DNA from 4 places in the Streptomyces profundus genome. Region 1 is predicted to be linked to each of the others. Evidence: riboswitches for the same ligand, from Rfam matches in the RefSeq annotation. Region 1 holds a riboswitch; each other region holds the start of a gene.
What was found. A riboswitch is a leader RNA that binds a small molecule or an ion and turns the genes downstream of it on or off. The one in region 1 is predicted to bind cobalamin.

Region 1 (2,798 bases):
GCTGGCTGGACGCCTATGTGAACCAGACCTACCGCTCCCTGAAGAGCTTCCGCGACGGGCGTCCCGATCTGGGACATCTTGACGCGGCGGAGAGCATGCCCTTCTTCCTTGAGGTCGTCTTCGCGCTCAACCGGCGCGTGCGGCCCTACAACAAGTATCTGAGCTGGGAGTTGGCCAACCACCCGTTGGAGACCCCCGGCTGGACAGCCGAGCGGCTGCTTCCGCTGCTGCGACGCCTGCTCGCCGACGGCGATCCCGGCACCCAGCGTGAGCTGTTCGCTGAGGTCGAGCTCATGGCCCGCGCCGCCGGCCATGACGCGGTGCTGGACTCCTGGGGCACCGACCTGGAACTCCTGCGCCCGCGCGACTGACGGGCCCGATCGGCCGGCTGGCGCCGCGTCCTCGGACGGGGATGCCGGCCGGCCGAGCCGCCTCAGCGTCCCGGGCCCTCCGCGGCACAACCACCTGGCGAGGCTGCGGAAGGCCCGGCGCACTCGGCCGACCACCCCCATCGGCATCGCGCCGGCCCCGTCCGGCCCGAACCCGCCGTGGACGCGGGGTGATTGGTCATCGAACAACGTACGCATCGCGTGCCCTCCGGTGGTCCGACTCCTCGCCTGATGTCGCGCTGAGTAATTCTCAGTGTGCCACTAGACACGGAGAGTGACAAGGGTCTAGGTTACGGAGCGTGATGATTCTGAAGATTCTTGGTACGAGGCGACCGTCCCGGTCCTCCGGTTCGCCCACCGGCACCAGCGTGATGAGGGGACGCGGCCTCCCGCCGCCCGAGCGGTTCCTGCGCGCCGCGCCCCTGAGTGCCGAAAGCCCCCAGTCGACATCGGCCGCCCCCGGTCGGCCGGCATCTCGCCGAAGGGGCGGTACAACGAGAGTGCTTTCCCGACGCGGGACTCGGTCAGCGGTGTGCTCTCCCGCAGCCGCAGCCGCAGCCGCAGCCGCAGCCGCGCCCCGATCCGCCGGGGTGGCGTCGTTCCTGCCTGCCAGGGGCCGACGCCCCGCGCTTCGACGCCCTCTGGCCAGCTGGCGCGGAGGCGCTAGGCTGACCGACGCAGTTGGTTCGTCCTGTCCGCCAGGCAGGCACGTCGTAAGAGGGAACCCGGTGGGAATCCGGGACTGCCCCGCAGCGGTGAGTGGGAACGACCGCCGTCATACGCACTGGGCCCGTCGGGCTTGGGAAGCGACGGCCAGTAGGTCTTCGCCTGAGTGTTCAGGCCGAGGGTGCCCGCGAGTCCGAAGACCTGCCACTGCCCGTGGGCGACCGTCGCCCGCGGTTGTTTCGGTGACCTCGTGGGTGGGTCTGCGTGCTGACGACGAGTGCCCCGGGCCGTGGCAACGGCTCCGCCGGGTTCTCCGGTCGCTGTGCTCCTTCGCTCCCGTGCGTGGTCGCCGAGACCAGCCAGGAGACATGCTCGCGAAGGAGAGTTTCTTGACCAGCGAGTCCGCAGCCGCGGCACCACGGGCCACGGTGTACGGCTATCCCCGCCAGGGGGCCAACCGTCAGCTGAAGAGGGCGATCGAGGGGTACTGGAAGGGCCGCGTCACCGCCCAGGATCTGCTCGACACCGCCTCAGAACTGCGTCAAGCCAACTGGCGACAGCTCGCCGACGCCGGCGTGCACGAGGTCCCCACCGGAGACTTCTCGTTCTACGACCACGTGCTGGACACCAGCGTGATGGTCGGCGCCATCCCGCCACGGCACCGCTCGGCCGTCGAGGCCGATGCCCTGGCCGGCTACTTCGCCATGGCTCGCGGCACCCAGGATGTCGCGCCGCTGGAGATGACCAAGTGGTTCGACACCAACTACCACTACCTGGTCCCCGAACTCGGCCCTGACACCGTCTTCACCGCCGACTCCGGCAGGCAACGTGCCGAGTTGGGCGAGGCGCTCGCCCTCGGGCTGACCGCTCGCCCCGTTCTGGTGGGCCCGATCACCTATCTGCTGCTGGCCAAGCCCGCTCCCGGCGTCGCCGATGACTTCGAGCCGCTGACCCTGCTGGACCGCCTGCTGCCGGTCTATGCCGAGGTGTTGGCCGATCTGCGCGCCGCGGGTGCCGGCTGGGTGCAGATCGACGAGCCGGCACTGGTCCAGGACCGTACCCCCGCCGAGTTGGCCGCGGCGGCGCGCGCCTACCGCGATCTCGGTGCCCTGGTGGACCGTCCCAAGCTGTTGGTCGCCTCCTACTTCGACCGCCTCGGTGAGGCCCTGCCCGTTCTGGCGAAGGCCCCTGTGGAGGGCCTGGCCATCGACTTCACCGGGTCCGCCGCCGGCAACCTGGAGGATCTCGCAGCCGCCGGCGGTCTGCCGGGGAAGCGGTTGGTCGCCGGCGTGGTCAACGGCCGCAACGTGTGGATCAACGATCTCGAACGGTCGCTGGCGACCCTGGCCACGCTCCTGGGTCTGGCCGGCAGCGTCGATGTGGCCGCTTCCTGCTCCTTGCTGCACGTCCCACTGGACGCCACGGCGGAGCGGGACATCGACCAGCAGATTCTGCGCTGGCTGGCCTTCGCCCGTCAGAAGGTCACCGAGATCGTCACCCTGACCCGGGGCCTGGCCGAGGGCAGCGGCGCGATCGCAGCCCAACTCGCCGCCAACCGCGCCGATCTGGCCTCCCGCGCCGGGTCCCCGATCACCCGTGACCCGGCCGTGCGGGCCCGCGCCGCCGCGATCACCGAGGCGGACGGCCGCCGTTCGCAGCCCTACCCCGAGCGCACCGCCGCCCAGCGGGCCCATCTGGCGCTGCCGCCCCTGCCCACCACCACCATCGGCTCCTTTCCACAGA
Region 2 (2,798 bases), 2.5 Mb from region 1:
GCGATCCCGGTCAGCCGCTCGCCGAGGCGCCGCCCCCACGGGCCGGCCGGCAGCCGCGCGAAGCCGACGCGCCAGCCGCCCACCGCGAGGGACTTGCTCAACCCGCTGGTGACCACGGTCTGTTCCCAGCCGAGCGTGGCCGGGCTCGGCACCGGCCCTCGATGGCCCAGCTCGGCGTAGATCTCGTCGCTGATCACCGTCAGGCCCCGGCGGGCCGCCACGGCCAGCACCGAGGCGATCCGCTGCTCGTCGGCGACGGTGCCGGTGGGGTTGTCCGGCACGGTCAGGACCAGCACCCCGGGGCGCGCGCCCGCCGCCTCGGCCCGGCGCAGCGACAGTTCCAGCAGCTCGGGCGCGGGGATGCCGCCGGCGTCCGCGGGGATGGGCACCTCGATCACTCGGCGGCCCAGCAGGGCGGCCTGCGCCGTGTAGGAGACCCAGGAGGGGCGGGGCAGCACCACATCCCCCTCCAACGCGGCCAGCAGGGCGAAGAGCAGGGGCTTGCTGCCCGGTGCGAAGAGCACCTGCTCGGGCTCGGTGGCCAGCCCACGGCGGCCGAACCAGCCGGCCGCCGCCTCTCTGGCCTCCGGCGAACCGACCACCGGCCCATAGCCGCTGCGGCCCGCGGAGGCGGCGAGCACCTCGGTGAGCCCGGGGGCGACGGGCAGCCCGGCCTCGCCGAAGCCCAGGTGGAGCGTCGCCAGCCCGGCCGCCCGTCGCGCCCGCACGGCCTCGTCGATCGCCAGCGTCGCGGAGTGCGCTGTCAAGGGGAACCACTCCTGTCCTGTGGTGGGTCGGCCGCCGGGAGCGAGGGGGCCGCCCCGGCACGGCCAGACGCGTCCGCCCATCCTTCCAGCCACCCACCCCCCGTCGGGGGCACCGACGCGCCCTCGTACGGGGTGAGTCGAAAGCCGCGTATCGCTCCCAAGCGCGTTGGTTACGGACAAACGGCGGTACCTGACAGGGGGGTAGGAAAACCCAACAGGGGTCCGCCGGGCGGGGATTCCCTGCTAATCTGTGGGGAAAGCGCCTGCGAAGTGGGGAAGCCGGTGAGAATCCGGCGCGGTCCCGCCACTGTGACCCGACGAAAGTCGGGAAGCCAGATTGCCGCTCGCAGGTATCACGCGAAGCCCACGAGGATGGAGCTGAAACGTCATGGGTTCCCTGCTGCCCTCACGACATCGTGCCCCGCGCCGCGCGCGGTGTCTCCCCCTATGCTCCCGCTCGTCCCCATCGGGCAGGATCCCGAGGTGAGGGCGCTGTAGCGCCGCACCTCCGTGCTTCCTCCCCCGGGCCGTGACAACCGGCCCTGGTGTGTTCCCGATTCACCTCATCCGGCGTTCCAGCATGCCGGAATTCAATCCGTGGCTCGATTCTTCGTCGAAGTCGAGTGGGCGAGACTGGGAAATTCAATGCGTACACAACCGGCGGGGGCTCCCCTGCTCGATTCCTTTCACATCTATGACACCACGCTGCGCGACGGTGCCCAACAGGAGGGAATATCCTATTCGGTCACCGAGAAACTCGCGGTGGCCAGGCTCCTGGACTCCCTGGGGGTCGGCTTCATCGAGGGCGGCTGGCCAGGCGCGTTGCCCAGGGACACCGAGTTCTTCCGGCGCGCGGCGGCCGGTGAACTCACCCTGCGGCACGCGGCGCTCGCGGCGTTCGGCAGCACCAGGAAGGCGGGCACCAGGGCCGATCGGGATCCGCAGGTGCGCGCGCTGCTCGACTCCGAGGCGCCCGTCGTCACGCTCGTCGCCAAGGCGGACCGGCGGCATATCGAACGGGCGCTGCGCACCGACCCGGCGGAGAACCGCGCGATGATCGCGGACACCGTGCGCCTGCTGGTCGCCGAGGGACGTCGCGTCTTCCTGGACGCCGAGCACTTCTTCGACGGCTACCAGCACGATCCGGACACCGCGCTCGGGGTGCTGGACGCGGCGGCCGAGGCGGGCGCGGACGTGCTGGTGCTCTGCGACACCAACGGCGGGAACCTGCCGCTGCGGCTGGCCGAGACGGTCGAGACGGTGCGGGCGCGGACCGGCCTGCGGCTCGGCATCCACTGCCAGGACGACACCGGATGCGCCGTGGCCAACACCGTCGCCGCCGTGGCGGCCGGCGTCACCCATGTGCAGTGCACCGCCAACGGCTACGGCGAACGCGCGGGCAACGCCGACCTCTTCGCCGTGATCGGGAACCTGGTGACCAAGCTGGATCTGCCGGTGCTGCCGGAGGGGCGGCTCGGCGCGCTGGTCGGCGCGGCGGAGGCGATCGCCGCACTGGCGGACATCGCCGACGACCCGCACCAGCCGTATGTGGGCGCCTCGGCGTTCACCCACAAGGCGGGGCTGCACGCCAGCGGTGTCAAGGCCGATCCGGAGCTCTACAACCACATCGACCCCCTGGTGGTCGGGAACGGGATGCGCGTCCTGGTCACCGAGATGGCGGGCCGGGCGAGCCTGGAGCTGAAGGGGGCCGAGCTGGGCCTGGATCTCCGGGCGGATCCCGACGCCCTGACCCGGTCCATCGCGCGGGTGAAGGAACTGGAGGCGGCCGGCTGGTCGTTCGAGGCGGCCGACGCCTCGTTGGAGCTGCTGCTCCGCGCCGAACTCGCCGTCGGCACGCCCAGGGAGCGGCCCGCGGACTTCCGTCCGGTGTGGCACCGGGTGGTGTCGGAGCACCGCGCGGACGGCACGGTCGTCTCCGAGGCCACCGTCGGTCTGCGGGTCGGCACCGAACGCGCTGAGGCCACGGCGTCGGGGGAGGGGCCGGTGCGCGCGCTGGAGGCCGCGCTGCGG
Region 3 (2,798 bases), 700 kb from region 1:
AGGGCCTCGGCCAGCGCGCCGGCGTCGCCCGGCGGCACGGCCAGACACGTCTCCCCGTCGGGCCCGGTGACCTCGGGGATCGCCCCGCCCGTGGTGGCGACCAACGGGGTGCCGGACGCCATCGCCTCGGCGGCCGGCAGGCAGAAGCCCTCGTAGAGGGAGGGGACGCAGGCGACTTGGGCGCTCCGCACCAGCGAGGCCAGCTCGGTGTCGCTGACACCCTTGACGAACTCGACGGCGCCGCCGAGCCCGAACCGCTCCAACGCGTCCCGCACCGGGCCCGACTCCGGACGGTTGCCCACCACCAGCAGATGCGTCTCGGGGCGTTCGGTGCGCAGCTTGGCCAGCGCCTCGACCAGGAACACCAGGCCCTTGAGCGGGGCGTCGGCGCTCGATGTGGTGATGATCCGGCCCGGCACCCGGGGCGTGGCGGGATCAGGGCGGAAGACCCGGGTGTCGGCGCCTATCGGCACCACCGAGACGCGGTCGGCCGGCACCGCGAAGTCCTCCACGATCTCCCGGCGCGAGGAGCCGGAGACGGTGAGCACGGCGGGCAGCCGCCGGGCGACCCGCCCCTGCATGCGGGTGAAGCCGTACCAGCGACGCAGCGCGTACCGGCGCCGGCGCCCCTCGGCCGCCGCCAGCTCAAGCCGGCGATCGACGGTGATGGGGTGGTGGATGGTGGTGACCAGCGGCAGGCCGAGGCGCCGGCTGCCCAACAGGCCGTAGCCCAGCGTCTGGTTGTCGTGCACCACATCGAACTCGCCGCGCCGCGCGGCGAGTTCGCGGCGGGCGCGGAGCGAGAAGGTGAGCGGCTCGGGGAAGCCGCCGGTCCACATGGTGGCGACCTCAAGGGCGTCGATCCAGTCCCGGTACTCCTTGCGCCCAGGGGTGCGGAACGGGTCCGGCTGCCGGTAGAGGTCCAGGCTGGGCAGCTTGCGCAGCTCGACGCCCGGATCCAGCTCGGGGTAGGGCTGGGCGCCGATCACCTCGACCCGGTGGCCGAGCGCGGCCAGCTCCCGGGAGAGATGCCGGACATAGACGCCCTGGCCGCCGCAGAAGGGGTTCCCCTTGTAACTGAGCAGCGCGATCCTGATCGGGCGATCCGCCCCGGCCTCCGCCGCCACACACGCTCCCTCGGTCTGCCGCCACCTACTCGCGGGTACGGACGAACACTACTCGCCGGGGGTCGGGTGGAATTGCGGCGGGTGGGGCGATTATCGCCCTCCGTCGACGCCCCGCACCAGGCGGCCTCGGGCCGCTCCGGGCTCCGCGCGGCCCCCGGGCCCCGAGCGGCCGGCGGAGGCGGGGAGCGGGGCCGTTAGAGTGAGCCCATCAGTTCACTCACGTGTGGGGAAATTCGGTGCGAATCCGACGCTGACCCGCAGCCGTGAGCGCGACGCCTCCGGCGCCGCGCGAGCCGGAACGCCCACCCGTGAAAGGCACTGGCTTCGGTCGTCGACTCGGCGACCGACACCGTCGAGGAGTACGGCGTCGCGCCCGGTGCCGCGTGACGCGTCGCGGCGTCATGGCGGTTGGCGTGCCGGCGACCGGCACAGCGAAAGGCTTCCGCGTGTTCATCCCCCGCACCTCGTTCAGGGGCGCGCCGCGCGGCGCCGCCGCCCCCGCGCGCGCCACCGGCCCGCGCGGTCGTGCGCGCCGGGCGCGCCTTTGCGCGCTCGCGCTCCCCGGCGCGGGCGCCCTGTTGCTCACCGCGCTGGCGCCGACCGCGCTCGCCGAGGACCCGGTGGCGCCGGCCCCGGCGGAAGCGCCCGAGGCCCTCTTCGGCGACGCCGACCCCAGCTACGACGGGGTGTGGCGGCAGTCCTACGCGCTGCTCGCCCAGCACACCTCGGGCTACACCCCGGCCGAGGAAGCGGTCGACTGGCTGGTCGGCCAGCAGTGCGCGGACGGCTCGTTCCTCGCCTTCCGGGCCGACCCGGGCGAGCCCTGCGCGGACGTCACCGCGTCCGAGTCCAACGCCACGGCGCTGGCCGTGCAGGCCCTGGCGGCCGTGGGCGGCCACGAGGACGCGGTGGACGCCGGCGTCGACTGGCTGACCGGCGTGCAGAACGAGGACGGCGGCTGGGGCTTCTCCCCCGGCGGCGCCAGCGACGCGAACTCAACCGCCGTGGTGGTCGGCGCGCTCGCCGCCGCCGGCGTCGACCCCAACGGGGTGGTGCGCGAGGGCAGTTCGGGCTACTCCGCGCTGGAAGGTCTCCAACTGGGCTGCGAGGCGCCCGAGGAGCAGCGCGGCGCGTTCGCCTGGCAGCCGGACGAGGAGTCCGGCCAGCTGTTCGCCAGCGACATGGCGACGGTGGACGCGGTGTTGGCGTCCTACGGCAGCGGGCTGCTCGTCGCCCCCGGGACCGCGAACACGCCCGTCACCCCGCTGGACTGCGCCGACGACGAGGCGGAGGCGGCGGCCGGGCCGGCCGGCGCCGCCCAACTGGTCGGCGCGCTGGAGCGGGGCGAGGGCCGGCTTGAGTCCACGCCCCCTGGCGGCGAGACCCAGCCGGACTTCGGCACCACGGCTCGCGCGGTGCTGGCCCTGTCGGCCGGCGGCCACCACGAGGAGGCCCAGGCCCCGCTGGAGTGGCTGCGCACCCACCACGCCGAGTGGGCCGACCACGCCACCAACCCGACGGCGCTCGGCCTGCTGGTGCTCGTCGCGCGGGCGACCGACACCTCGCCCACGGACTTCGGCGGCACCAACCTGCTGACCCTGCTGGCGGAACTCGGCCCCGACCCGGCCGAGACCCCCGCCGGCCACAAGGACGCGGCGGACAACGCCTCGG
Region 4 (2,798 bases), 1.8 Mb from region 1:
AGTCCCCCGGATCGCCGCGTGCGGCAGGCGGTCAACGCGTCGGAAAGGACGCGGGACTGCCCCTGACGTTCGATGAGGTCGCGATACTCGGAAGCGGTACCGTCAGACATCACGCGCCACCGCCCCTTCATACCTCTGGACGGCGCATGAATAAGATCTGCACAAAAGTTTTGCAACTGCTACTGCGGCACTCCATGCACTTGGATTGCAAGTCAATGAACCCACAGCGATCATCCGGCTGGCCCCCTGACAGCTTTATCTACGGTGTAGACGGATTCGACTCGAAGGATCTTGAGAAAGACGCGGATCAGGCCGACCCGCAGCAGTGGTCAACTGCTCGGTCCTTCAAGGAATTTGAAGTGATCCTCTCAGAGCAGGTAAACGCCAGGCAAGCCCGACAGGCGCAACGAGGGCCCAGCATGAAGCTCGTCACATTCATGTAACACCAATCCGCGATATGCGGGATTATTTTTCCCTCGATGTCAGATTTCAACCGACTCTGCGGACCAATATGGACATTCCCTGGATACGCGAGGACGCGTTCCGCTTTCTCCGTGAAGTGCCCTCGGGGCGCGCGTCGGGCCGACCGCGGCGCGACGCCTCCGGCCGCCCCCGCGGGCCCGCGACCTTCGCGATCACGGACCGGAGACCTTCGGGACGTTCCGCGCCAACCGCGCCCGGGCGTACGCCGATCGCACGCCGGCGCAGACCGGCCGGCGTCCGCTTCGGCCCGCGCCCCCAGCACTCCGAACCCGCCGGCGCACAGGCGACCGCGCCCCCGAAACGGGCGCACCGAGGAACGGCGGGAAAAGGAGGTCACATCCGCTACCGTCCCCGGCGTTAAGGCACGCGAAGATCAACGTCCGACGGTGGGTCAGCGACCACCATAACCACGGCGTGCCGCCCCCGGGAACAATGTCCGAATCACAACGTGTTCGCACGTGTATTGGCAACCGGCGAACGAAACAAAGAGGATGGGCCCTCGACGGGGCTCCATACCACAGCAACAATCCGGGAAAGCGCGCAGTCTACTGCACGAAGATTAATAATTCGCGACGACTGGGAACCGGACGGCAGCGGACGACCCATGGCCCACTATGTGCTCACATTACATCAACTCCCCGACGTCTTTTGCCCGTCGACGCCCGGGAGGCCGGGGGGACACCGGACGATCGCACGAATGTTCGCCGCCGCGAACATCGGATCGCGGGCGGGACAGCGGGAGGGCCCGGCCGCCACACCCCGGGAGGCGCCGCCTCCCGGACGCCGGGCAGCGAACCACCGCTCCCCGGAGGGCGGCTGCTACGCTTGTTCAGTTCGTGTGAAGAGAACTCCATATCACCTCCCATGACGGGGAAGCCGGTCCAAGTCCGGCACTGTCGCGCAACCGTGGGCCACGACGACGTGGCGAGTCGGGTTACCGCATGGGGGGTTCGTCGGACCGCTGTCGCGAAAACAGGGGGGTGACATCCGGCCTCCCGCGCCGTTCCCCTCGTCTTCTCGCAAGAGATGGGGGATGGAAGAGATGTCGCGGTCGGTTGACACGTCGGGGAGACCGGTTCCCCGGCTCCCCAGGCCCCCCAGGCATCTGGTCGCGTTGCTGACCACCTTCCTGCTGGTCGGGCTGGTCCTCACCGGCGGATCCGCCGCCCCTACCGCCCACGCGTCGAACGACGGGGCAGCGGCGAGCAGCAGCGGCCGATGGCTGGCCGACCAACTCGACGACGACGGCACCCTCCGCAACCCGCTGGGCGGCACGCTGCCCGACTACGGGCTGATGATCGACACCCTGTTCGCGCTGCACGCCTCGGGGGACGGCGCGTTGGCCGACCCGATCGTCGACCATCTGGACGACCAGCGGCACGCCAGCGACTACTTCACCTGGGACGGCCTGGTGCCCGGCCAGGGCTACGACGCCATCATCGTCGGCGGCGCCGCGGCCAAGGTCCTGGTGGCGGCCGAGGTCGCCGACCGCGACCCGCGCGACTTCGGCGGCTACGACATGGTCGCCGAGACCCGCGACGCGATCATGCGCTCGGGCCCGGACAAGGGCCGGATCAGCGACTACTCCAAGAACCCGGACTTCGCCGGCTTCGTCAGCAACAACGCCAACATGTTCGGCCAGTCGCTGGCCGTCATCGGCCTCGCCGGCGTCGGCGAGAACGACCAGCTGGCCATCGACCGGCTGCTCAGCCAGCAGTGCTCCGAGGGCTACTTCCGCGTCTTCTTCGGCTACATCCCCACCGACGAGACCGGCGACCACGTCAACGAACGCGGGCAGAAGCTCTCCACCTGCGACGAGGGCAGGGAGTTCGGCCAGTCCGCGCCGGACGGCGACACGACGGGCCTCGCCCTCTCCGCGATGCTGGCCGCCCGCGCCGCCGGCGCCGCCGGGCTCGACGAGCCCATCGGCCGCACCGTGGAGTGGCTGCGCACCAACCAGGCGGACAACGGCGGTTGGGGTGGCGGCGTCAGCACCGAGGCGCCCAACACCAACAGCACGGGCCTCATCGTCCAGGCACTCGCCGACGCCGGCGGCGCCGGCGGATCGGTGACCCGAGGACGGGACTACCTGCGCGCGGCACAGGTCAACGCCGACTCCGACGCGGACAACGCGCTCGCCGACCAGATCGGCGCCATCGCCTACACCCCCGAGGACTACCAGGCGGCCCGCACCGGCGGCATGGTCGGCACCGACACCTGGATCCGGGCCACCGCGCAGGCGTCCCTCGGCCTCGCCGGGACCGGCTTCCACGAGCTGACCCGGGGCCTGACCCCACCCCCGAACCCCGGCCCAG

Region 2: it holds a riboswitch for cobalamin, as region 1 does, so the genes downstream of both, cimA (citramalate synthase) here and metE (5-methyltetrahydropteroyltriglutamate--homocysteine S-methyltransferase) in region 1, are expected to answer to the same signal.
Region 3: it holds a riboswitch for cobalamin, as region 1 does, so the genes downstream of both, K4G22_RS23165 (SCO2321 family membrane protein) here and metE (5-methyltetrahydropteroyltriglutamate--homocysteine S-methyltransferase) in region 1, are expected to answer to the same signal.
Region 4: it holds a riboswitch for cobalamin, as region 1 does, so the genes downstream of both, K4G22_RS27240 (MSCRAMM family adhesin SdrC) here and metE (5-methyltetrahydropteroyltriglutamate--homocysteine S-methyltransferase) in region 1, are expected to answer to the same signal.

What each region holds. Positions count from the first base shown of each region.
Region 1 is NZ_CP082362.1:4,539,700-4,542,497, forward strand. It holds gene K4G22_RS20055 (hypothetical protein) at 1-371, shown strand, start outside; cobalamin riboswitch at 1,054-1,278, shown strand; gene metE (5-methyltetrahydropteroyltriglutamate--homocysteine S-methyltransferase) at 1,445-2,798, shown strand, end outside.
Region 2 is NZ_CP082362.1:7,001,219-7,004,016, forward strand. It holds gene K4G22_RS29380 (pyridoxal phosphate-dependent aminotransferase) at 1-767, opposite strand, end outside; cobalamin riboswitch at 985-1,122, shown strand; gene cimA (citramalate synthase) at 1,413-2,798, shown strand, end outside.
Region 3 is NZ_CP082362.1:5,235,539-5,238,336, reverse strand. It holds gene K4G22_RS23170 (glycosyltransferase family 4 protein) at 1-1,127, opposite strand, end outside; cobalamin riboswitch at 1,332-1,451, shown strand; gene K4G22_RS23165 (SCO2321 family membrane protein) at 1,574-2,798, shown strand, end outside.
Region 4 is NZ_CP082362.1:6,300,938-6,303,735, reverse strand. It holds gene K4G22_RS27245 (helix-turn-helix transcriptional regulator) at 1-110, opposite strand, end outside; adenosylcobalamin (AdoCbl) riboswitch at 1,328-1,469, shown strand; gene K4G22_RS27240 (MSCRAMM family adhesin SdrC) at 1,598-2,798, shown strand, end outside.